3 regions of the Massilia sp. LMS1-1-1.1 genome follow, and region 2 is predicted to be linked to each of the others. Evidence: predicted binding sites of a transcription regulator. Region 2 holds the regulator's gene; each other region holds the start of a gene.

Region 1 (7,601 bases), on a different contig from region 2:
AAAGCTGGGGCTGAAACTGAGTTTGCTGCCATTTCCCGCCGGCGAAAATCTGAACGACGATTTGCGCAATATGGTGTGGAAGGGGCATTACCTCGGTTATGGCCCCGCCGACGTGATGCTGCATGTGCCAGTCGACAAGAAGTTGATGGCTGACAATGACAAGGTTGAGATCTTCGCGCCGTACTACGTGGAAACCGTGCGCCTGGTGCGCAGCGCGCAAGCCGTGCCGCAATTCGATGGCGTCGCTTCGCTGGCCGGCAAGCGTATCGGCGTGGAAAAGGTGTCGATCGCGGCCATGCTGATGCTGGGCGAAGACAATGGCAAGTACCGCGACGACGTGCGCATCTTCGATACGGCCGCGGAAGCCTTGCAGCAATTGCAGGCGGGCAAGCTCGACGCCGTGCTGGCCAACCGTTCGGAAATCGAATCGGTGCTGAAAAGCGATCCTGCTTTCCCTTTGAACGAAATGGCGTTCGCCCGCTTGCCGCGTGCCGGCTGGGCCGTGGGCCTGGCCGTCAGCAAGCAACAGCTCGACGTGGCCAAGTTGCTGCAGGCAGCCATGAACGAGATGGCGGCCAGCGGTGAACTGAAAACCATCTTTGAAAAGTATGGCGTGAAGGAAGCGCGGCCCTGAAGTAGCTTGCTTGAGTTTACAAGCCCGCGCATCGGAAGATGTGCGGGCTTTATTGTCATAAGAACGCCTGAAAAATGTTCAGGGCAAGGCGCATTGCCGCAGGCAGTACGAATAGTACGACCAGGCAATGCAACGCGGCCATGGACTTTTTCTCAGGTGTTCTTAAAACGAGTATTGGGCGCTGACACCCAGCAGCCAGTTACGTCCCGGCGCCGCTTCATAGTAACGCTTGTTGCTGTCGCCGACGATGACGGAGCCCACGTAGTTTTTGTCGAAAAGATTGTTCAGGCGGGCAAATTCCTTGAAGCGCCAGTTCCCCACGTTTTGTTTGGCGTTGAAGCGCGCATTGAACACCGTGTAGCCGGGCGCCGGTTTTTCGATGTTGCTGTCTTCCGCGTAGACCTGGTTGCTGGCCACGCTTTCCAGCGCCGCGCCAAAGCGGTCGAGCGTATCTTTCCACGCTAGTTCCGCGAACAGGTTGGCGCTGGGCACGCCAGGCAAACGGCTGCCTTCGCGCACGCTGCCAAACGCCTGGTCATACACGGCGTGCAGGCTGGTCAGTGCTACTTTTGCCGTGAAACCATATGGCAAGTTTGAGTCCAGCGACACTTCCATACCTTGGCGCAAGGTTTTACCTGCATTGCGATAGCTGGTGCGCCCGCCGCTGGACTTGTCGACCACCAGTTCGTCGTTGGTCTTGATCTGGAACACGGCCGCGTTTACGTGGGTGTTGTTGGCGATTCTGGCCTTGATGCCTGCTTCCAGGTTGGTGCTGGTGGCCGGTTTCAGCTGGTAATTGAAGCCGCCGCCCGTGCCCGAGTAAAACAGTTCATTCAAGGTGGGCGCTTCGAAGCCGCGCGCGGCGCTGGCGTACACGTTGACGTTCGGCGTCAGTTTATACAGCAGACCCAGCACAGGTGTCGTGTGGCTGAACTCCAGGCTGCCGCTGTCGTTGCCATTGCTGAGATAGTGGTCGTTGACTGACACTTTCATCTTGCTGTAGCGCACACCTGCGCTGAGCAGCCACGGTCCGCTTTGCCACTCCATCTGGAGATACGGATCGAGGCTGGAGACGACGTCCTGCTCGTCGCGGCGTAGCTTGCCTTTCACGCCAAACGTGTTGCCGATGTAATTTTCATAGCCGGTGCGGTCATCGCTGGAGCGGCCGTAATCGATGCCGATGGTGGTGCTCAGCTTGCCGCCTGCCAGCTGATTCACGTGCAGCCAGTTGGTATCGATGCCATAGAACTCACGCTGGAAGTCGACCACGCCACCTGAATGGCTGGCCGGCGCCTGGAAGCCTTTGGTAAAAGCCTGGTACTGGATCACGTCGCGGTTGCCGCCATACACCATCACATGCAGGCGGTCATCGCCGAACGACTGTTCATAGGTGGCGCCGATTTGCTGGTGGTCGATGCTCTTGCGCGTGTTGTAGCGCTCGGCCAGGGTGCGCTTCGGGTTTTGCGTGTCGCTCGCATCGGTTTCGCCAGCGCGCGGGTCGCGGGCAAACGTGGGCCAGGTGGCGCCCAGCGGATCTTGCGTGTTGCCTTGATGCAGGCTATTGGCGACGATGGTCAGCTTGCTGTCCGCAGTCGGCTTGACGGTGATCTTGCCGAATGCCTGTTCACGTGTGGCGGCGCTGTGGTCGCGGAAGCCGTCCGTGCGGAAGCGGGAGCCGTCGAGCACGTAGCCGATGCCGCCTGCCTGGCCTTGCGCCGTCAAGTCCACTTTGTTGGTGCCGTAGCTGCCGCCCACCACATTCAATTCGACGGACGGAGGATTTTGCCCATCCTTGGAAAACAGCTGGATCACGCCGCCCGAGTGGTTGCCGTAGATGGCAGAAAACGGTCCGCGCAGCACTTCGATGCGCTCGGCCGTATCGAGGTTGAAGGTGGCGGCCTGGCCTTGGCCGTCCGGCATGCTGGCAGGAATGCCATCGCTGATCAGTTTGACGCCGCGCACGCCGAAGGCCGAGCGTGCGCCGAAGCCGCGCGACGAGATCTGCAAGTCTTGCGCATAGTTCTGACGATTTTGCACGACCAGGCCCGGCACGGCGGCCAGCGCTTCCGACGCGTTGACGCGGATTTGGCCATCCTGGATGCGGGCGCTGTCGACGACGTCGATCGAGGCCGGCACTTCCTGGCTGGGGTGGGCGATGCGGCTGCCGCTGACGACCACCGTATCCATCAGTTGCCCGTTGGCCGGGGCAGCTGCCTCGGCGGCAAAGACGTGGGGGGCGAGGGTAGCGCTGCCGGCGACAAACAGGCTGGCGATGGTGTTCAGGCGGAAACGGTGCTGCATGCGGATTCTCCAATGTGAATAAAAGCCTGCTTTGGTCGCGTGCGCGGCGCAGGTCTGCATAGTTGTATCAAGCAATATGCCTGCCATGTCTCCATTGGTGGGCTGAAATTATACGCGTGTCAGTGGCACGGCGTTTGCATACAGCAATGTTCAGATGCGCCGATGCCGCGCGCTTTTCCTGTGTTTTGCCATCGAAAGGTGATTATGCCCAACTTCTTCCCGCGCTTGCGCCAGGTGTGCTGGCTGCTGCCTGCGCTCGCCAGCAGCGCCCTCCAGGCCGCTCCATTTGCTTATGTTCCCAATGAAAAATCGGGCACCTTGAGCGTGATCGACACGGCGACCGACCAGGTAGTGCGCCAGATTGCAGCCGGCAAGCGTCCGCGCGGCATCGCCGCCGATCCCACCGGGCGGCAATTGTTTGTCACGGACGCCGCCAGCAGTGCCTTGTTGCTGATCGATAACGCTGGCGACGCACCCGTGCGTAAGGTGGCGCTGGGCAAGTCGCCCGAAGGTGTCAGCGCCTCGCAAGATGGTAGTCACGTGGCCGTGGCCGTCGAGGAAAACAATAGCGTGGCCTTGCTCGATGGGCATACCGGTAGCTTGCTCGCCGATATCAAGGTACAGGGACGCAACCCGGAACATGCCGTCTTCAGCCCCGATGGGCGCTGGCTGCTGGTCAGCGCGGAAGAGGCCGAACAAGTCGATGTCATTGATGTGGCGCAGCGCCGCCAGGTGGCGTCCATCGCCGTGGGACTGCGTCCGCGCGGCATCGGTTTCAGTCCGGACTCGGGCCGCGCCTACGTGGCGTGCGAACTGGTCAATGCCGTCTACGTCATCGACATGGCCGCGCGCAAGGCCATTGCCACCATTCCCGCTGGCAAGAATGCGAATGGCATCGTGGTCCATCCCAGCGGCAAGCAAGTGTATGTCTCGAATGGTATCGATGGCACGGTGATGGTGATCGACACGGCCAGCAATGAGGTGACGGCCACCATTCCCGTTGGCAAGCGCCCATGGAACATGGCCATCACGCCCGATGGCGCCAAGCTGTATGTGGCCAATGGCCGCTCGAACAGCGTTTCCGTCATCGACACGGCCAGCGCGCGCAAGGTGGCCGATATTGCCGTAGGTGAATTGCCATGGGGCGTGGTGATTCGTTGATTCCTTGGTGGCACAGAGCAGGTGTTCCAGTCTGGTACACCTGTTCCATTGTGCAGCGGCGCAGCGGAGATGTCGCAGGGCTGGCCCGAATTGGAACAGGACGCCGCCAGCTTGTTCAAAACGCAAACAGGCCCACGCCTTTCACCCAAGCCCCGGTGCATGTGCTGAAAAGTGTACCGGTATTGATGTTACGCCCTTGTAACAGGGATAAAAGCGGCTAAGTTTGTAGTGGGATGCCGAGCTGGCACGGCATTTGCGGAAGACTCCGTGTACTCACCCCATCTGTACCAGGACGTTTGATTTTAATTACAGCAATTCCATTCTAATTAACCCGATAGAGGACGACATGAATCTCGCAGACATCAGCAAACTGGGCGTAGCCAATCCCTTCAAACAACGCTATGACAATTACATTGGCGGCAAATTCGTTGCCCCGGTAAAAGGTGAATACTTTCCTAACATCACGCCGATCACGGGCTTGCCATTTTGCGAAATCGCCCGTTCCACGGCGGAAGACGTCGAGCTGGCCTTGGACGCGGCCCATGCCGCCAAGGATGCCTGGGGCAAGACGTCGCCCGCCGAGCGCGCCAATATCCTGAACCGTATCGCCGACCGCATCGAACAGAACCTGAGCCTGATCGCCACGGCGGAAACCATCGACAACGGCAAGCCGATCCGCGAAACGATGAACGCCGACATCCCGCTGGCCATCGACCATTTCCGTTATTTCGCCGGCTGCATCCGCGCGCAAGAAGGTTCCGTCGCGCAAATCGATGCGGAAACCTATGCCTACCACTACCACGAGCCGCTCGGCGTCGTGGGCCAGATCATCCCATGGAATTTCCCGATTTTGATGGCCGTGTGGAAACTGGCGCCAGCCTTGGCCGCTGGCAATTGCGTGGTGCTGAAACCGGCCGAGCAGACACCGGCGTCCATCATGGTGTTGATCGAGCTGATCGGCGATTTGCTGCCGCCGGGCGTGCTGAACATCATCAACGGTTTCGGGCTGGAAGCGGGCAAGCCGCTGGCATCGAGCAAGCGCATCGCCAAGATCGCCTTCACGGGCGAAACAGGCACGGGCCGCTTGATCATGGGTTATGCCGCGCAAAACCTGATTCCCGTCACCCTGGAGCTGGGCGGCAAGTCGCCGAACATCTTCTTTGAAGATGTGATGGATGCGGACGATGAGTATTTCGACAAGTGCCTGGAAGGTTTTGCCATGTTCGCGCTGAACCAGGGCGAGGTGTGCACCTGCCCATCGCGCGTGCTGATCCAGGAATCGATCTACGAGAAATTCATCGAACGCGCCCTGAAGCGCGTGGCCGCCATCAAGCAGGGCAATCCGCTCGATTCGTCCACCATGATCGGCGCGCAGGCGTCGCAGGAGCAGCTGGAGAAAATCCTGTCCTACCTCGACATCGGCCGCCAGGAAGGCGCCGAAGTGCTGGCCGGCGGCGAGCGCAACACGCAGGCGGGCGACCTGGAATGCGGTTACTACGTGCGTCCGACCGTGTTCAAGGGCAATAACAAGATGCGCATCTTCCAGGAAGAAATCTTTGGACCGGTCGTGTCCGTGACCACTTTCAAGGATGAGGCCGACGCGCTGGCGATTGCCAACGATACCTTGTACGGCCTGGGTGCCGGCTTGTGGACGCGCGACGGTTCGCGCGCCTTCCGTATGGGACGCGCCATTCAGGCGGGCCGCGTGTGGACCAATTGCTACCACCTGTATCCAGCTCACGCCGCGTTCGGCGGCTACAAGCAATCGGGTATCGGCCGCGAAAACCACAAGATGATGCTCGATCACTACCAGCAAACGAAGAACTTGCTGGTGAGCTATAGCCCGAAAGCGCTGGGCTTCTTCTAAACCGGTACACGCGCCGCGCCTGTCGTCCAAGCGCGGCGCGCAGAAAGGGATGCCATGAGTGCAGCAATTGCCCGGGTGGTCGCCACCGATGCGGCACTGGAAATGATGGACAAGTTGCGCCAGCGTCACGGCCCGCTGATGTTTTTCCAGTCGGGCGGTTGCTGCGACGGCAGCGCGCCCATGTGCTACGCGCTGGGCGAGTTCGATGTCAGCGATACCGACATCTATCTCGGCAATTTGAATGGCACACCGTTCTACATGGGACTCGAGCAATTCGAGTACTGGGAGCATACCCAGTTGATTATCGATGTGGTTGATGGCAATGGCGGCATGTTTTCACTCGACAACGGCACGGGCAAGCGCTTCTTGACGCGTTCGCGCCTGTTCACCGATGAAGAGTGCGCCTTGCTGCATGCCCAGCCGCATGAACACCGCAAGACTTGACACACATACTAATAAAACAGAGGGAGATGATTGTGCAGAAAAAAATCATGGGGATCGTCATCGGTTTGGGTCTGGCATCGCTGGCCCAGGCGGCCGACGTGGGCAATGTCACCAATGCCATGCTCGACAGCACGGCGAAAAATCCGGCCAGCGTCCTGTCGTTCGGCATGGGCACGCAGGGCCAGCGCTATTCGCCGTTGACGCAGATCAATGACAAGACCGTGGCCAAGCTGGTGCCGGCCTGGTCGTTCTCGTTTGGCGGCGAAAAACAGCGTGGCCAGGAATCGCAGCCGCTGATTCACAACGGCAAGATGTTCGTCACGGCATCGTATTCGCGCATCTTTGCCGTCGACTTGAAAACGGGCGCCAAGCTGTGGAAATATGAGCATCGCTTGCCGGACGGCATCATGCCCTGCTGCGACGTGGTCAACCGCGGTGCGGCCCTGTACGGCAACCTGGTGATTTTCGGCACGCTCGACGCCTATCTCGTGGCGCTGGACCAGAACACGGGCAAGATCGTCTGGAAAGAAAAGGTCGACGATTATGCGGCCGGCTACTCGATGACGGCCGCGCCGCTGATCGCCGAAGGCTTGCTGCTGACGGGCGTGTCGGGAGGCGAATTCGGTATCGTGGGCCGGGTCGAAGCGCGTAACCCGATGACGGGCGACCTCGTGTGGAGCCGTCCGACGGTAGAGGGCCATATGGGCCACCGCTACGACAAGGATGGCAAGGCCATCGACAATGGCGTGTCCGGCACCGCGAACAAAACGTGGCCCGGCGATCTGTGGAAAACGGGCGGCGCCTCGACATGGATGGGCGGCACCTACGATCCGCAAACCAAGCTCGCCTACTTTGGCACCGGCAACCCGGCGCCATGGAACAGCCACTTGCGCCCCGGCGACAATCTGTACTCGTCGTCCACCGTGGCGCTCGACGTGAAAACGGGCCAGATCAAGTGGGCGTATCAAAACACGCCGAACGATGCCTGGGATTTTGACGGCGCCAACGAATTCGTCACCTTCGATATGGATGGCAAGCGCTACGGCGGCAAGGCCGACCGCAACGGTTTCTTTTATGTGATCGACGCCAACACGGGCAAGCTGCAGAACGCCTTTCCGTTTGTGAAGAAAATCACCTGGGCCAGCAGCATCGACCTGAAGACGGGCCGGCCGAACTTCATTCCCGCAGGCCGCC
Region 2 (7,601 bases):
GCCCAGCTGGCCGACGTGCACCTGGATATTTCTGTTGAGAAAGAAGCCTGTCCGCTGAACCTGGCGCCGACGGCCAGCACCACCGTCACCCTGGCCTTGGGCGACGCGATCGCCGTGGCCTTGCTCGACTTGCGCGGCTTCAAGGAAGAAGATTTCGCCCGCTCGCACCCTGGCGGCGCCCTGGGCCGCCGCCTGCTCACGCACGTGCATGACGTCATGCGCAGCGGCGAACGGGTGCCGAAAGTGCCGGTAGAGGCATCCTTGCTGCAGGCGCTGGAAGAAATGACGAAGAAGGGCATGGGCATGACGGCCATCGTCGATGCGGACAACCGCCCCGTGGGCGTGTTTACGGATGGCGACTTGCGCCGCATGTTCGAGCGCGTGCAGGATTTCACGCAAGTGGCGATCCGCGACGTCATGCATGCGCAGCCGCGCAGCATCGCGCCCGAACGCCTGGCCGTCGATGCCGTGGCCGTGATGGAGCAGTTCCGCATCAACCAGATGCTCGTCGTCGATGCCGACGGCAAGCTGGTGGGCGCCCTGCATATCCATGATCTGACGCAAGCGAAGGTGATCTGATGGACAGCGTAGCGGACAACCTGGCGCGCGCGGCCAAGGTCAAACTGATGATCTTTGACGTCGATGGCGTGCTCACCGACGGCAGCCTGCATTTCGGCCCCGATGGCGAGATGATGAAAACGTTTAATGTGTATGATGGCCTGGGCATCAAGCTGCTGCAGGAATCGGGCGTGCAGACGGCCATCATCAGCGCGCGCCGCTCGGCCATTACGGCACGCCGCGCGCAAGACCTGGGCATTACCCATGTGCACCAGGGCGGCCACGACAAGCTGACGCCGTTTCGCGAACTGCTGGCGCTGACGGGCTTGACGGAAGAACAATGCGGCTACATCGGCGACGACGTCATCGATGCGCCCATCCTGAAACGCGTGGGCTTTGCCGTCAGCGTGCCGGGCGGGCGTCCGGAAGCGCAGGACCTGGCGCACCATGTGACGCAGGCCGGCGGCGGCCGCGGCGCGGTGCGCGAAATCTGCGAATTCCTGCTGCGCGCCCAGGACAACTATGCGCGCGTCATGGCGCCGTTCCTGGAGTGAGGCGTACCTTGCCGCCAGTGATATTTGAAAGAGTGAAACCCTATGCGTAAGCCAGGAGGCGCCCATCGCTGGCGCACCATTTTTACCCTGCTGGGCGCGGTTGTTGTCGCGCTGGCCAGCTTTTGGCTGCTCGAAGTGATGAACAAGAATAGCCAGGATATCAAGGCCAGCAAGCATCTGGATGAGCCTGACTATTTCATCACCAATTTCAGTCTGGTGCGCATGGATCTGACGGGTAAGCCCAGCTATATCGTGTCGGGCAACAAGCTCACGCATTATCCGCTGGACGATTCGTCCGATATCGACCAGCCCTTCGTGCGCAAGCTCACGCCCGGCATGCCGCCGTTGAACATGAATGCGGAACTGGCGCATATCGACCAGGACAATACCCGGCTGCAACTGCACCGCAAGGTCGTGATCGACCGCGCGGCCAGTCCGAAGGCGCAGAACCTGACGGTCAGGACGGAGGCGCTGACGGTGTTTCCGGACGAGGAAAGAATGGAAACGGACGTGCCTGTCGATATCCTGACGGGCACCTCGCGCCTCAATGGCATCGGCATGAAGGCCAATAACGCCACCGGCGTGGTGGAAGTGCAGAATGCGCTGCGCATGGTCCTCCCGCCGAAACCGCGCCCGGCCGCGGCGGCACAATGACAGAATGAAACAAGGAAACCCTACTATGAAGAACATCTTGCTGTTGACCGTATTTTCGCTGGCCATCATGGGCGTGGCGCATGCCGAGAAGGCCGATTCCGAGAAGGAAGCCGTCATCACGGCACGTAGCGGCCACGTCGATGACGTCAAGCAAGTGCGTACCCTGACGGGTGACGTCGTGCTGGTCAAGGGCACCCTGACCATGAAGGCGGGCCGGGCCCTGATCACGGAAGACCCGCAAGGCTACCAGTTCATCACCTTCTGGGCCGATCCCGGCAAGCTGGCCACGTTCCGCCAGAAGCGCGATGGCGCGGGCGACCTGTGGGTCGAGGGCGAGGCGGAGCGCGTGGAATACGACAACAAGACGGAAGTGGTGAAACTGTTTTCCAAGGCCAAGCTGACGCGCCTGGAAGGCACGAAAGTGACCGACGTGGCCAATGGCGCCTTCATCTCGTATGACAGCCGCCAGGAAGTATTCAAGATGGAAAATTCCGACAGCGGCACCAGCACCTCCGATGGCGGCAGCGTGCGCATGGTGATCCAGCCGAAGACCAAGGCGCCCCAAGCGGAGAAAGCGCCGGCCACGCCTGCGCCAGGAAAGAAATAATGGACAATACTCGTTGCGGCAGCACCCTGATCGTTCGCGGTCTGCAAAAAACCTATGGCAAGCGGCAAGTCGTGCATGATGTCTCGCTGCAAGTCGAATGCGGCGAAGTGGTGGGTTTGCTGGGCCCGAACGGCGCCGGCAAGACCACCTCGTTCTACATGATCGTCGGCCTGGTGCCGTCGGACGGCGGCAGCATCGACATCAGCGGCGTGGACATTTCCAGCCTGCCGATCCACCGCCGCGCGCAGATGGGCTTGTCCTATCTGCCGCAGGAAGCGTCCGTCTTCCGCAAGCTGACGGTGGAAGACAATATCCGCGCCGTGCTGGAAATCCAGACCGTCGAAGGCCGTCCTTTGAAGAAGGCCGAGATCGAGGAGCGCCTGGATAAACTGCTGGCCGATTTGCAGATTGAAAAGCTGCGCGAGAACCAGGCCCTGTCCCTGTCGGGCGGCGAGCGCCGCCGCGTGGAAATCGCCCGCGCGCTGGCCACCGATCCCCGTTTCGTGCTGCTCGACGAACCGTTCGCCGGCGTCGATCCGATCGCCGTGATCGAGATCCAGCGCATCGTGCGCTTCTTGAAGGAGCGCAATATCGGCGTGCTGATCACCGATCATAATGTGCGCGAGACGCTGGGTATTTGCGACCGTGCCTACATCATCAACCAGGGCTCGGTACTGGCGTCGGGACGCCCCGACGACATCATCGCGAACGAGTCGGTACGCCGGGTCTATCTGGGCGAACACTTCCGCATGTAAGCCAATGAAACAATCATTGCAGCTGCGCACTTCGCAGCACCTGGCACTGACGCCGCAGTTGCAGCAATCGATACGCCTGTTGCAATTGTCGACCCTGGAATTGCACCAGGAGCTCGAGCAACTGCTGACGGACAATCCCTTGCTCGAGCGCCTCGACGATCCGCTCGACCGTTCGCTGCGCCTGCTGTCGGACGGGGCCTTGAGTTCCACGGCCGCGCCGGCCGAAGCGCCGCCCCAGCCGCCAGGCCAGGAGGCGCCTGCCGCGCCGGCCGAAGCGGAAACCTTTGACGGCGAGGCGGGCGAGGGCCCGGCCGCTGCGGACGGCGGTGACAGCGACTGGAGCGAGGCGAGCCGGGGCAAGGCGCCCGACGACGAAGATTCGCGCCCGCAACTCGAGGCCCATCACTGCACCCTGCGCGAACACCTGATGGAGCAGATGCGCGTGACGGTGCTCGAGTTGCGCGACCGCGCGCTGGTCGAGCTGATCATCGACGCGCTCGACGACAATGGCTATCTGGAAGAGACGCTCGACGACATCCTGGCGCGTCTGCCGGAAGAGCTGGAAATCGATGCCGACGAGATGCGCACGGCCTTGTCGCTGCTGCAAAGTTTCGATCCGCCCGGCGTGGGCGCGCGCAATGCGTCCGAATGCCTGGCGCTGCAGATCAAGCGCTTGCCGCACATCGCCATGGTGACGCGGCGCATGGCCCTCGTCATCGTGGAAAAGCACCTGGCCTGGTTTGCCCAGCGCGATTTCAACAAGCTGAAAAAAGCCCTCGACTGCGACGATGAAGACTTGCGCGAAGCGCAGACGGTGATTCGCCAGTGCAATCCGCATCCGGGCGCCGTATTCGCATCGGACGTGTCCGATTACGTGGTGCCCGACGTCGTCGTCAAGCGCGCGCGCAATGGCTGGCAAGTGACCCTGAACAACGACGTCATGCCGCGCCTGCGCGTCAATGCCATGTATGCCAACTTGCTCAAGCAGGGCAAGGGCGAGGGCGCCATGGGCGCACAGTTGCAGGAAGCTAAGTGGTTGATCAAGAATATGCGCCAGCGTTTCGACACGATCCTGCGCGTGGCACAGGCGATAGTAGAAAGACAAAAGAACTTTTTCTCGCACGGAGCCGTTGCCATGCGCCCCCTTGTGCTCCGTGAAATAGCTGATACACTGGGTTTACACGAGAGTACTATCTCGCGGGTAACAACTCAAAAGTACATGCTGACCCCGCACGGCATGTTCGAGTTGAAATATTTCTTTGGTAGCCACGTCGCCACCGAAGCGGGGGGCGAAGCGTCATCGACGGCGATACGGGCATTGATCGTGCAACTGACAGGAGCAGAAGACCCTAAAAATCCTTTATCCGACAGTAAGATTGCGGACATGCTGGGGGAACAAGGCATGGTGATTGCGCGACGTACTGTTGCCAAATACCGGGAAGCGTTGAAAATTCCGCCAGTGAGCCTGCGTAAGTGTTTGTAAGTTTTTTTCGGTTCCTCTGCGGGCCGGATAGGATGGACCGCACGAACCCGATCATCTTTAGGAGTGTGTATGAATCTCACCATCAGCGGACATCATCTCGAAGTGACACCAGCCATCCGTGAATACGTACAAACGAAGCTGGAGCGCGTGAAACGTCATTTCGATCAAGTTATCGATATCGCCGTGATTCTGACCGTGGATAACCTCAAAGAGAAAGAAAAACGTCAAAAGGCCGAAGTCAACCTGCGTTTAAGTGGCAAAACTGTCTATGTGGAAAGCCTGGCACAAGACCTGTATGCCGCGATCGATGCCCTGATCGACAAGCTCGATAGGCAAGTGATGAAATACAAAACCAAAGTGCAAGGGCACGGTAAAGAGGCGATCAAGCATCTGCCAGACAGCTCGGAAGAAGAATTCGCCCCCGCCTAAGCGGCCCGCGACTTTCAACCGGTTGTGATCAACTAAGGGCGCACATTGCGCCCTTTTTTGCGCCCCTGCCTTTTGAACGCAATGTTCCCCGCGCAGGCGCTAAAATGTTTGTACTTTCACTTCTTTCACGCCTGCCATGAGCGACTTCGTCCAGACTACCATCCGCAACCGCACGGGGCACATCGTGCTCGACCGTCCGAAAGCCTTGAATTCCCTGTCGCTGGAGATGGTGCGCGCCCTGAGCGCGGCCCTGCTGGCCTGGCGCGACGATCCGCAGGTGGACGCCGTGGTGATCCGCTCGAGCAGCGAAAAAGCCTTGTGCGCCGGCGGCGACATCCGTTTCTTTTACGATGCGGGCCTGGCCACGCCGCAAGGCGGCAGCGCCTTGCTGGAAGATTTCTTTACGGAAGAATACGCGTTAAATCATGTAATTCATTTCTATCCGAAACCGTATATCGCCGTGATGGATGGCGTGGTGATGGGCGGCGGCATGGGCGTGGCGCAAGCCGGGCCCGGCAACCGCTTGCGCATCGTCACGGGCCGCACGCGCATGGCCATGCCTGAAGTCAATATTGGCTTGTTTCCCGATGTGGGCGGCAGCTATTTCCTGTCCCGCCTGGCCGGCCAGCTGGGCCTGTACCTGGGCTTGACGGGCTTGACGATCAGCGCGGCCAACGCCCTGTACACGGACCTGGCCGATGTCTACCTGCCCGAGGCGCAGATGGGGGCGCTGCTGGCCCTGATCGAGTCGACGCCGGGCGAGGCCTTGCCGGTGGCCATCAAGGCGCTGGCGGCGCCATTCCAGGCACAGGCAGGCGTCTCCTCGCTGGCGGCGGCGCGCGCGGCGCTGGACCGCCATTTCGGTGCGGGTTCCGTGGCGGCCATCATGGACTCGCTGGCACAGGACGACAGCGCGTTCGCCAGCAAGGCTTTGGCGGCCATGCGCCTGCGCTCGCCCTTGATGATGTCGGTGACCCTGGAATTGCTGCAGCGGGGGGCTCACTTGGGCGTGGCCGATTGCCTGCGTCTGGAACGCACCGTGGTGCGCCACAATTTCGAGCATGGCGAAGTGCTCGAGGGCGTGCGCGCGCTGGTGGTCGACAAGGACAACGCGCCGCGCTGGAATCCATCAAGCCTGGACGAGGTCGACGCGGCCATGGTGGCGCGCTTCTTCGCGCCCGTCTGGCCGGCTCAAGCGCATCCGCTGCGCCACCTGAATTAACTAGGAGCGCTCGCGGTGGCGCAACACTACCCGTTCATTCGGGCCGAAGTATTGCGCCAGCCGTTCCGCCATGTACACGGAGCGGTGCTGGCCGCCCGTGCAACCGAGGGCCACCGTCAGGTAGCTGCGGTTGTCGGACTTGAATGACGGCAGCCATTTCTCGATGAAGGCGCGGATGTCGGCCAGCAGTTCCAGTGCGCTCGGCTGCGCGTCGAGGAAGGCGATCACGGGTGCGTCGCGGCCGTCGAGCGGGCGCAGCGCCAGGTCGTAATATGGGTTCGGCAAGGCCCGCACGTCGAAGACGAAATCGGCGTCCAGCGGCACGCCCAGCTTGAAGGCGAACGATTCGAAGAACAGGGTCAGCGGCGCACGCTCGGAGGCGATCATATCCTTGATCCAGGCGCGCAATTTGTTGGCGCTCAGCTCCGACGTGTCGATCACGTGGCCCAGCTGCTCGATGGCCGACAGGCGTTCGCGCTCTTCCGAGATGCACTCGATCAGTGTGCGGCGGCTGGCCGGATTCTGGTTCGGACGCAATTCATGCGACAGTGGATGGCTGCGCCGTGTTTCCGAGAAGCGCGCCACCAGCGAATGCGTGGTGGCCGTCAAAAACATGACCTTGACGTCGTGGCCCTGGTCGCGCAGCAGCGCCACATTGTGCGGCAAGCTGACGAGCGACTCGGCGCTGCGCGCATCGACGGCGACGGCCAGTTGCGGTGTACCTTCGTCGAGCAGGGTTTGCACCAGGCTGGGCAGCAAGGCCGGTGGCAGGTTGTCGACACAATAATAGCCGGTATCTTCCAGCACATTGAGCGCGACGGATTTACCGGAGCCGGATATTCCGGTGATAAGGACGATATGCATAGCCCGATCATACAATAAAGATCGGCGCTCTGCTCCTAAGGCAACTATCTTTACAAACTATTGCAATTTCATATGTGTATTTCGTAGGTCGGCTTAGCGCAAAGCGGTGCAGCAGGGAATTCACGCAGCATGGCTGCGTGCCTGCGTAACGGTCCTCGCTTGCAAGCGAGGGCTCCTGCCGACACCCGCTAACAATGTCGTCGGATTACGCGGGGCCTTGCTCCGCTAATCCGACCTACGTTGCTAATCACCACTCATGGCCAACCTCTGCCGCTCCATGAACTCCTGCAAGGTATCGATGCCGCGCAGCTGCAAAATCGTATTGCGCACGGCCGCTTCCAGCAGCACGGCGATGTTGCGGCCGGCGGCGACGGGGATGACGACCTTGCGCACGGGCAGGCCCAGCACGTCTTCCGTGGGGAACAGGAAGGGCAGGCGCTCGACTTCTTCTTCCAGCGCGTTGCGGCGCACGAGG
Region 3 (7,601 bases), on a different contig from region 2:
CACCGGCCAGCGCCATCTCCACCACCACGTCGAGCGTGTCGCGGCGATACGTGATGGCGCGCAGCAGCATCGGCAGGCTGATGCCGGCGATGACTTCCACCCTGCCCGCATCGGCCAGCTTGTTGCAGCAGTTCGACGGCGTGCCGCCCTTCACGTCGGTAATCACCAGCACGCCGGAACCGTCGTCGAGGCGGCAGATGGCCTCCGACGCCAGCTTCTGCACTTCCGCCAGGTCCTGGTCGGCGACGACGTCGATGGCTTCAAACCGTTCCGTTGGCCCCCGGAACACATGCGCGCAGGCGGCGATGAACGCCTGTCCCAGCGGTGCATGTGTCATGAGCAAAATCCCTACCATAGTCATTTCACCTTTTAGCGCTGCTGCGCTTGCGCAACGCCATGCTCGACGGCGTCGACAAACATGGCTGCCACATCAAAACCCGTCTGCTGCATGATTTCCTGGAAGCAGGTCGGGCTGGTGACATTGACTTCCGTCAGATAGTCGCCGATCACGTCCAATCCTACCAGCATCAGGCCACGCGCGGCCAGGATCGGGCCCAGCTTTTCTGCGATTTCCAGATCGCGCGCCGTCAATGGCTGCGCCACGCCCGTACCGCCGGCGGCTAGGTTGCCCCGTACTTCGCCCGCCTGCGGGATGCGCGCCAGCGAAAATGGCACCGGCTTGCCGCCGATGACGAGGATGCGCTTGTCGCCCTTGACGATGTCGGCGATGAAACGCTGCGCCATGATGGTCTGCGCGCCATTGTCCGTCAGCGTCTCGATGATGGCGCCCAGGTTCAGGCCATCGGCCTTGACGCGGAAGATGCCCGTGCCGCCCATGCCGTCGAGCGGCTTGAAGATGACGTCCTGGTGCTTGGCGTGGAAGGCGCGCAGACGCGCTTCGTCCGACGTCACCAGGGTCGGCGACGTGAATTCGGAAAACTGGGCAATGGCCAGCTTTTCATTGTTGTCGCGGATGGCGGACGGCTTGTTGAAGACGCAAGCACCCTGCTTTTCCGCCAGTTCCAGCAGATACGTGCCGTACACGTATTCCATGTCGAACGGCGGGTCCTTGCGCTCGATGATGGCGTCCAGCGCCGACAGGCGCACTTCTTCGGTGGAGACAACCTTGTACCAGTCATGTTCGTCGCCGGTCAGCTCGATGTGCTTGACCCGTGCCGTGACGATGCCCTCTTCCAGCGCCATGTCCTTCTGTTCGAAGGCATACACGGCATGGCCGCGTTTGGCCGCCTCGCGCATCATGGCGAAAGTGGAATCTTTGTAAGTCTTGAAGCCTGCCAGCGGGTCGGCAAGGAATGCAATTTTCATGGTGCGTCCAATCGGGGAGCCTGGATAAGGAATGCTTGATTCTAGCCGAGATCGCCAGGCGCGGTAGTCGCCGGGCCCGGCAAGTCTCGTTGACGGATCAATACACCTCGGGATTTGGGTCCGTGCGCTCCATTTCCAGCGACGCGGCCAGCAAGGCCAGGCGCGCCACCACGCCATACACATAGAAGCGGTTCGGCGCGGCCGTGCCCGGCTTGGCCTTCAAATCCGGCACGGCATGCTGCTGGGCAAACGCCAGCGGCACGTACTGCGAGCCGGGTGCGTTCAGGTTCTGGTCCACGCCTTTTTCAGCATGCACGCGGTAGAAGCCGCCCACCACGTAGCGGTCGATCATGTAGACGACGGGCTCGGCCACGGCATACTTGATGCTTTCAAAGGTCGGCACGCCTTCCTGGATGATGACGTCGGTCACCAGCTGGCCATCCTTGACGATGGACATTTTTTCGCGCTGCTTGCGCGACAGGTCGCGCACTTCGTTCGCGTCACGCACCGTCATGATGCCCGTGCCATACGTGCCCGCATCGGGCTTGACGATGACGAACGGCTTTTCCTTGATGCCGTATTCCTTGTATTTCTTGCGGATCTTGGCCAGCAGCACGTCGACGCTGGCGGCCAGCGCATCTTCGCCCTCGCCTTCCTGGAAATTCACGTCGCTGCACTTGGCGTGGAAGGGGTTGAGCATCCACGGGTCGACATCGATCATCTTGCCGAATTTTTTCACCACTTCATCGTAGGCCGTGTAGTGGTTGCTCTTGCGGCGCAAGGCCCAGCCCGCGTGCAAGGGTGGCAACAGGCTTTGCTCATGGATATTTTGCAAGATATCGGGGATACCGTCCGACAAGTCGTTATTCAGCAGAATCGTGCAAGGGTCGAAATCCTTCAAGCCCAGGCGGCGGCCATTGTTCAGGCGCACGAGCGGTTCGATGACGAGCATGTTGCCATCTGGCAACGCCAGCGGTGTCGGCTGGGTAATCTCGGGCGACCACGAGCCAAAGCGCACGTGCAGCCCCGTCTGGCGGAATATCTGCATCAATCGCGCCACGTTTTGCAGGTATTGCGGCGTGGTGTTGTGCAATTCCGGCACGATCAGCAGGTTGCGGGCGTCCGGGCAATACTTGTCGATGGCGGCCATGGCCGCTTGCACGGACAGGGGCAGCATTTCCGTGGCCAGATTGTGAAAACCGCCAGGGAACAGATTGGTATCGACGGGCGCCAGCTTGTAGCCGGCGTTGCGCAAGTCTACCGAGCAATAGAAGGGCGGCGTGTGCTCTTGCCACTCCATACGAAACCAGCGCTCAATGGCCGGCGTCGCGGCCAGAATCTTTTTTTCGAGGTCGAGCAGCGGTCCGGTCAGGGCCGTGACGAGATGGGGAACCATAGTTACATCCTTAAATTATGTGCAGTATTCAAAAAAGCACACAGAACTGCCGACTATATTACCGTGTAAGTACCCCAAATCGGGGCAAAAGCCTTGTTTTAAAGACCTTTTACATTCCCACAACGAAAAAAAGGCACCTCAATGAGGTGCCTTTTCCAGCCGGACATGCGGCGCCGGGGCGCTGGCATGCCAGAGAATGACTATTTAACCATGATACGCTTGCTCGCCATGGCTGGTGATATCGAGGCCTTCGCGCTCTTCTTCTTCCGGTACGCGCAGGCCGATGACGATGTCGACCAGTTTATAGGCGATGACGGAAATAATGGCAGACCAGAGGATAGTGGTGCCGACCGCTTGCGCCTGCACCCACACCTGATGGCTGATCGAGTACGGGTCAGCCGACATCTTGTTGGTGACATAATCGAAGATGCCTTGGCCGCCCAATTGTGGTGCAGCAAACACACCCGTCAGCAAGGCACCGAGAATGCCGCCCACGCCATGCACGCCGAACACGTCGAGTGAATCGTCGGCGCCAATCAGGCGTTTCAGGCCATTCACGCCCCACAGGCAGACGACACCGGCCAGCAAGCCGATGACCAGGCCGCCCATCGGACCGACAAAGCCGGCCGCCGGGGTGATCGCCACCAGGCCGGCAACGGCGCCCGATGCGCCACCGAGCATCGATGGCTTGCCTTTGCTGATCCACTCACCAAATACCCACGACAGGGTAGCGGCGGCAGTGGCCAACAGCGTATTGACGAAGGCCAGCGCAGCCACGTCGCCCGCTTCCAGCGAGGAACCGGCATTGAAACCAAACCAGCCCACCCACAGCAGCGACGCACCGATCATGGTCATCGTCAGCGAGTGCGGCGCCATCGATTCGCGGCCATAGCCGACGCGCTTGCCGATCATGATCGCGCCCACCAGGCCGGCGACGGCGGCATTGATGTGCACCACGGTGCCGCCGGCGAAGTCCAGCGCGCCTTTTTGCCAGATCCAGCCAGCCTTCAGGGCTTCGCTGGCCGAAGTGGCGGCGTTGGTGATCAGGTCAGGACCGGTCCAGAACCACACCATGTGGGCCGCTGGCAGGTAGGCGAACGTGAACCACAGCACGACAAAGGCCAGCACGGCGGAAAACTTGGCGCGCTCGGCAAAGGCGCCGACGATCAGTGCGCAGGTGATGGCGGCAAACGTGCCCTGGAACGCGACGAAGACGAACTCGGGAATGACGACGCCCTTGCTGAAGGTGGCGGCGGCGGCAAACGTGCCCTTGGCCGGATCCCAGATACCGTTCAGGAACAGGCGGTCGAAGCCACCGAAGAAGGCGGTTTTTTCCGTGAAGGCGATCGAATAGCCGTAGATGCACCACAGCACGATGACCAGTGCAAACACCATGAACACTTGCATCAGCACCGACAGCATGTTCTTCGAACGCACCAGGCCGCCGTAGAACAGGGCCAGGCCGGGAATCGTCATCAAGATCACCAGCAAGGTGCTGATCATCATGAAGCTGGTATCGCCCTTGTTGGCGACGGGCGCGGCAGCTGGCGCTGCAGCGGCCGGGGCCGGAGCGGCGGCAGCCGGTGCTGCTGCGTCAGCCACCGGCGTGACGGCGGGGGCGGCGACGGCCGTGGTCGTGGCCGCCTCCGTCTTGGCGGGAGCATCGGCAAAGCTCGGCGCAGCGACGCCAAACGCACACAGACAGGCAAACCCAGCTAGCAATTTTGTTATATTTTTACGCATCAATATTCCCCTTAGAGCGCTTCGTTACCGGTTTCACCGGTACGGATGCGGATGACTTGTTCCAGGTTGTAGACGAAAATCTTGCCATCGCCGATTTTACCGGTACGCGCGGCACCTTCGATCGCTTCGATGGCCTGGTCGACAATGGCGTCATCGACGGCCGCTTCAATCTTGGTTTTTGGCAAGAAATCGACGACATACTCGGCGCCACGGTAGAGTTCCGTGTGACCTTTCTGGCGGCCGAAACCTTTGACTTCGGTAACGGTAATGCCTTGCACATTGATAGCCGACAAGGCTTCACGTACTTCGTCCAGTTTGAACGGTTTAATGATTGCGGTAATCATTTTCATGGCAGTCTCGCTTAAAAGGTTTTGGATACGGTCAGCACGAGACCGGATTTCGCCAGATTCTTGCCATTCGGTGCCAGCGACGTGATGTTGGCCTTCACCGCAGCGAGGGAAACGGTCGCCATGCCGAAGTCCTTGGTCACGCCGATCTTGTAATCGCTGTAGCTGAGGGAATCGTTGTGCTCGACCTTCTGACGTCCGACATGCAGGTTGAGCATGTAGCCATCATGCACCTCGACGTTGGCGCCCACATCGAGGTAGCCGCTGTTCTTGCTGTCGGCAACACCGAACAGATTCGTGGTCGAATGCGAGTATTTGATATACATCGGGCCATAGCCAAGCTGGCCGTACAGCTCGAAGGTATTGGCATTGGTGCTCAGCCCATTCGAGGGATAGAAATAGTACAGGCCGCCCACGTCATAGGTAAAATCCTTGCTGATCTCGCCACGCTTGCCACCGTACACATCCCATTCCAGGTCGGTATCGCCGCCGCCGTCCTTGATCCATTTGATGCTCGACAGCCAGGTACCGACGTACAAACCCGTCGGATTGTGGGTATAGTCGGCACCGCCGCTGATGGCCGGTTTCAAACGGCTTTGCGAGATGCCGCGGTAGCGGTAGTCGCTGGTCAGCGCCACGTTGTAGCTCACCACGTTATCAGGTACGGCCTCGGCTGCAGCAGGCGCCGCCACTGCATCCTGGGCCATGGCGCTACCGCACAAGGCGGTCATGGCCAGCGTCAACGCTGCAGCTAAAGTCATGTTCTTGGACAGATTCTTCATGGCGATTCCCTTTTATTGAACTTTTAAAGCGGTTGAGGTTTAAAATCTTGGCTGGAGATCACAAAGCGTTCATACCTTCTTTAGCAGAATACGTGCCAGCTCCATTGCCACCTTGACAGGTGCGTTTCCGGCCATACATACCCTCCAAGCCTCTGGGCATGCGGGTACGGGCTGCTGAAGCATTGTGAATTTGCCCAGTTTCGCACCAGATTAACGCCGCTGTGCACCGCAATGGTGCGATGCACAGGCCGCACCATAAAAGGACTGACCATGGACATGAATACCTTCTTTAACGACTTGCAAGGCAAGATCCATCAAGCCATCGAAAACTCGCCAGCCAAGGATATCGAGAAAAACGTGAAATCGATGATGACCCAGGGCTTCGCCCGCCTCGATCTGGTCACGCGCGAGGAATTCGATATCCAGGCGCAAGTACTGGCCAAGACCCGCGCCAAACTGGACGCGCTGGAACTGCGCCTGATCGAGCTGGAAACGCGCCTGAACGACACCAAGGCCTAAGCTGCGGCCAGCCAGGCGCGTTATTGACGGCCTTGCTGGCATAGCTCAAGCCCGACGGCCTTCCACGCGCTAGACTGATCCTGCCCGCGCCCGCGCCACAGGGGAGTCTGATGAGTCTGGCCGTCCTGAAAAGCCGCGCCCTGGCCGGCATGGAAGCGCCCGAGGTAAGTGTCGAAGTCCACCTTGCCAATGGCTTGCCTTCGTTTACGATTGTCGGCCTGCCGGATACGGAAGTGAAGGAATCGCGCGACCGCGTCCGCGCCGCGCTGCAAAACTGCGGCTTTGAGATGCCGGCGCGGCGCATCACGGCCAATCTGGCGCCGGCCGACCTGCCCAAAGAATCGGGGCGCTTCGACCTGCCCATCGCACTGGGCATCCTGGCCGCCTCCGGCCAGTTGCCGAGCGACCAATTACACCACTACGAATTCGCTGGCGAACTGTCGCTGTCGGGCCAGTTGCGCCCCATCCGTGGCGCCTTGGCCATGACCTTTGCCATGCAGCGCAGCCAGTCGGGCGCACCGCGCGCCTTCATCCTGCCGCAGGCGAATGCAGACGAAGCGGCTCTCGTCAGCGATGCCTGCATCTATCCCGCCCACAGCCTGCTCGAGGTCTGCGCGCATTTTGCCGCGCACGCCAGCCGGACCACCCTGCAACGCCATCAGCCCATGCTGGCCGTACCCGATTTTGCGTATCCGGACTTTGCCGACGTGCAAGGACAGCAGCAGGCGCGCCGCGCACTCGAGGTGGCGGCCGCGGGCGGCCATAACGTCCTGATGGTGGGGCCACCGGGCGCGGGCAAGACCATGCTGGCCAGTCGCTTCCCTGGCGTGCTGCCGCCCATGAGCGACGAAGAGGCGCTGGAATCGGCCGCCGTGCATTCGCTGGGCGGCCACTTCAAGGTGGAACACTGGAAACGGCGCCCCTACCGTGCTCCGCACCAGACGGCGTCCGGCGTGGCCCTGGTGGGCGGCGGCAACGTGCCGCGCCCGGGAGAAATCTCGCTGGCCCACTGCGGTGTGCTGTTTCTCGATGAAATCGCCGAATTCCAGCGCCGGGTGCTCGATGTGCTGCGCCAGCCCATGGAATCGGGCGTGATCAGCATTTCACGCGCGGCCCGCCAGGCCGAGTTTCCTGCCCGCTTCCAGCTGATCGCCGCCATGAATCCCTGCCCCTGCGGTTATCTGGGCCATGCTTCGGGACGCTGCCGCTGCACGCCGGACGCCGTGCTCCGTTATCACAGCCGCCTGTCCGGTCCGCTACTCGACCGTATCGACCTGCAGATTGAAGTGGCCGCCATGCCGCCGGCGGCGCTGGGGCGGCACGCAGGCCTTGGCGAAAGCACGCAAGCCATCGCCACGCGGGTCGCGGCAGCCTTTGCCCTGCAGCTGGCACGCCAGGGCAAAGCGAACCAGCGCCTGAGCAGCACGGAAATCGAACAGCATTGTCGCCTGGAAACGCATGGCGAACAGCTGCTGCATGGTGCCATGG

The links. The regulator sigma-54, encoded in region 2, starts transcription at its own class of promoters, with help from an activator protein. The targets are predictions, from matches to a motif close to TGGCANGNAANCTGCTTT.
Region 1: MRBLMS1_RS09805 (beta-propeller fold lactonase family protein) is a predicted target of sigma-54. The motif match lies at 3,059-3,076, and genes of this name have one in related genera.
Region 3: MRBLMS1_RS26960 (TorF family putative porin) is a predicted target of sigma-54. The motif match lies at 5,675-5,692, and genes of this name have one in related genera.

Annotation. Positions count from the first base shown of each region.
Region 1 is NZ_JBFPNG010000004.1:7,558-15,158, reverse strand. It holds gene MRBLMS1_RS09815 (substrate-binding periplasmic protein) at 1-634, shown strand, start outside; gene MRBLMS1_RS09810 (TonB-dependent receptor family protein) at 797-2,935, opposite strand; gene MRBLMS1_RS09805 (beta-propeller fold lactonase family protein) at 3,140-4,096, shown strand; gene adh (aldehyde dehydrogenase) at 4,443-5,963, shown strand; gene MRBLMS1_RS09795 (DUF779 domain-containing protein) at 6,018-6,407, shown strand; gene MRBLMS1_RS09790 (PQQ-dependent methanol/ethanol family dehydrogenase) at 6,455-7,601, shown strand, end outside.
Region 2 is NZ_JBFPNG010000023.1:185,420-193,020, reverse strand. It holds gene MRBLMS1_RS15890 (KpsF/GutQ family sugar-phosphate isomerase) at 1-579, shown strand, start outside; gene MRBLMS1_RS15885 (KdsC family phosphatase) at 579-1,112, shown strand; gene lptC (LPS export ABC transporter periplasmic protein LptC) at 1,155-1,766, shown strand; gene lptA (lipopolysaccharide transport periplasmic protein LptA) at 1,792-2,373, shown strand; gene lptB (LPS export ABC transporter ATP-binding protein) at 2,373-3,128, shown strand; gene MRBLMS1_RS15865 (RNA polymerase factor sigma-54) at 3,133-4,611, shown strand; gene hpf (ribosome hibernation-promoting factor, HPF/YfiA family) at 4,681-5,040, shown strand; gene MRBLMS1_RS15855 (enoyl-CoA hydratase/isomerase family protein) at 5,177-6,262, shown strand; gene rapZ (RNase adapter RapZ) at 6,263-7,126, opposite strand; gene hprK (HPr(Ser) kinase/phosphatase) at 7,370-7,601, opposite strand, start outside.
Region 3 is NZ_JBFPNG010000065.1:1,813-9,413, reverse strand. It holds gene MRBLMS1_RS26985 (PTS sugar transporter subunit IIA) at 1-355, opposite strand, end outside; gene gshB (glutathione synthase) at 370-1,326, opposite strand; gene gshA (glutamate--cysteine ligase) at 1,424-2,722, opposite strand; gene MRBLMS1_RS26970 (ammonium transporter) at 2,927-4,465, opposite strand; gene MRBLMS1_RS26965 (P-II family nitrogen regulator) at 4,477-4,815, opposite strand; gene MRBLMS1_RS26960 (TorF family putative porin) at 4,827-5,594, opposite strand; gene MRBLMS1_RS26955 (accessory factor UbiK family protein) at 5,865-6,113, shown strand; gene MRBLMS1_RS26950 (YifB family Mg chelatase-like AAA ATPase) at 6,224-7,601, shown strand, end outside.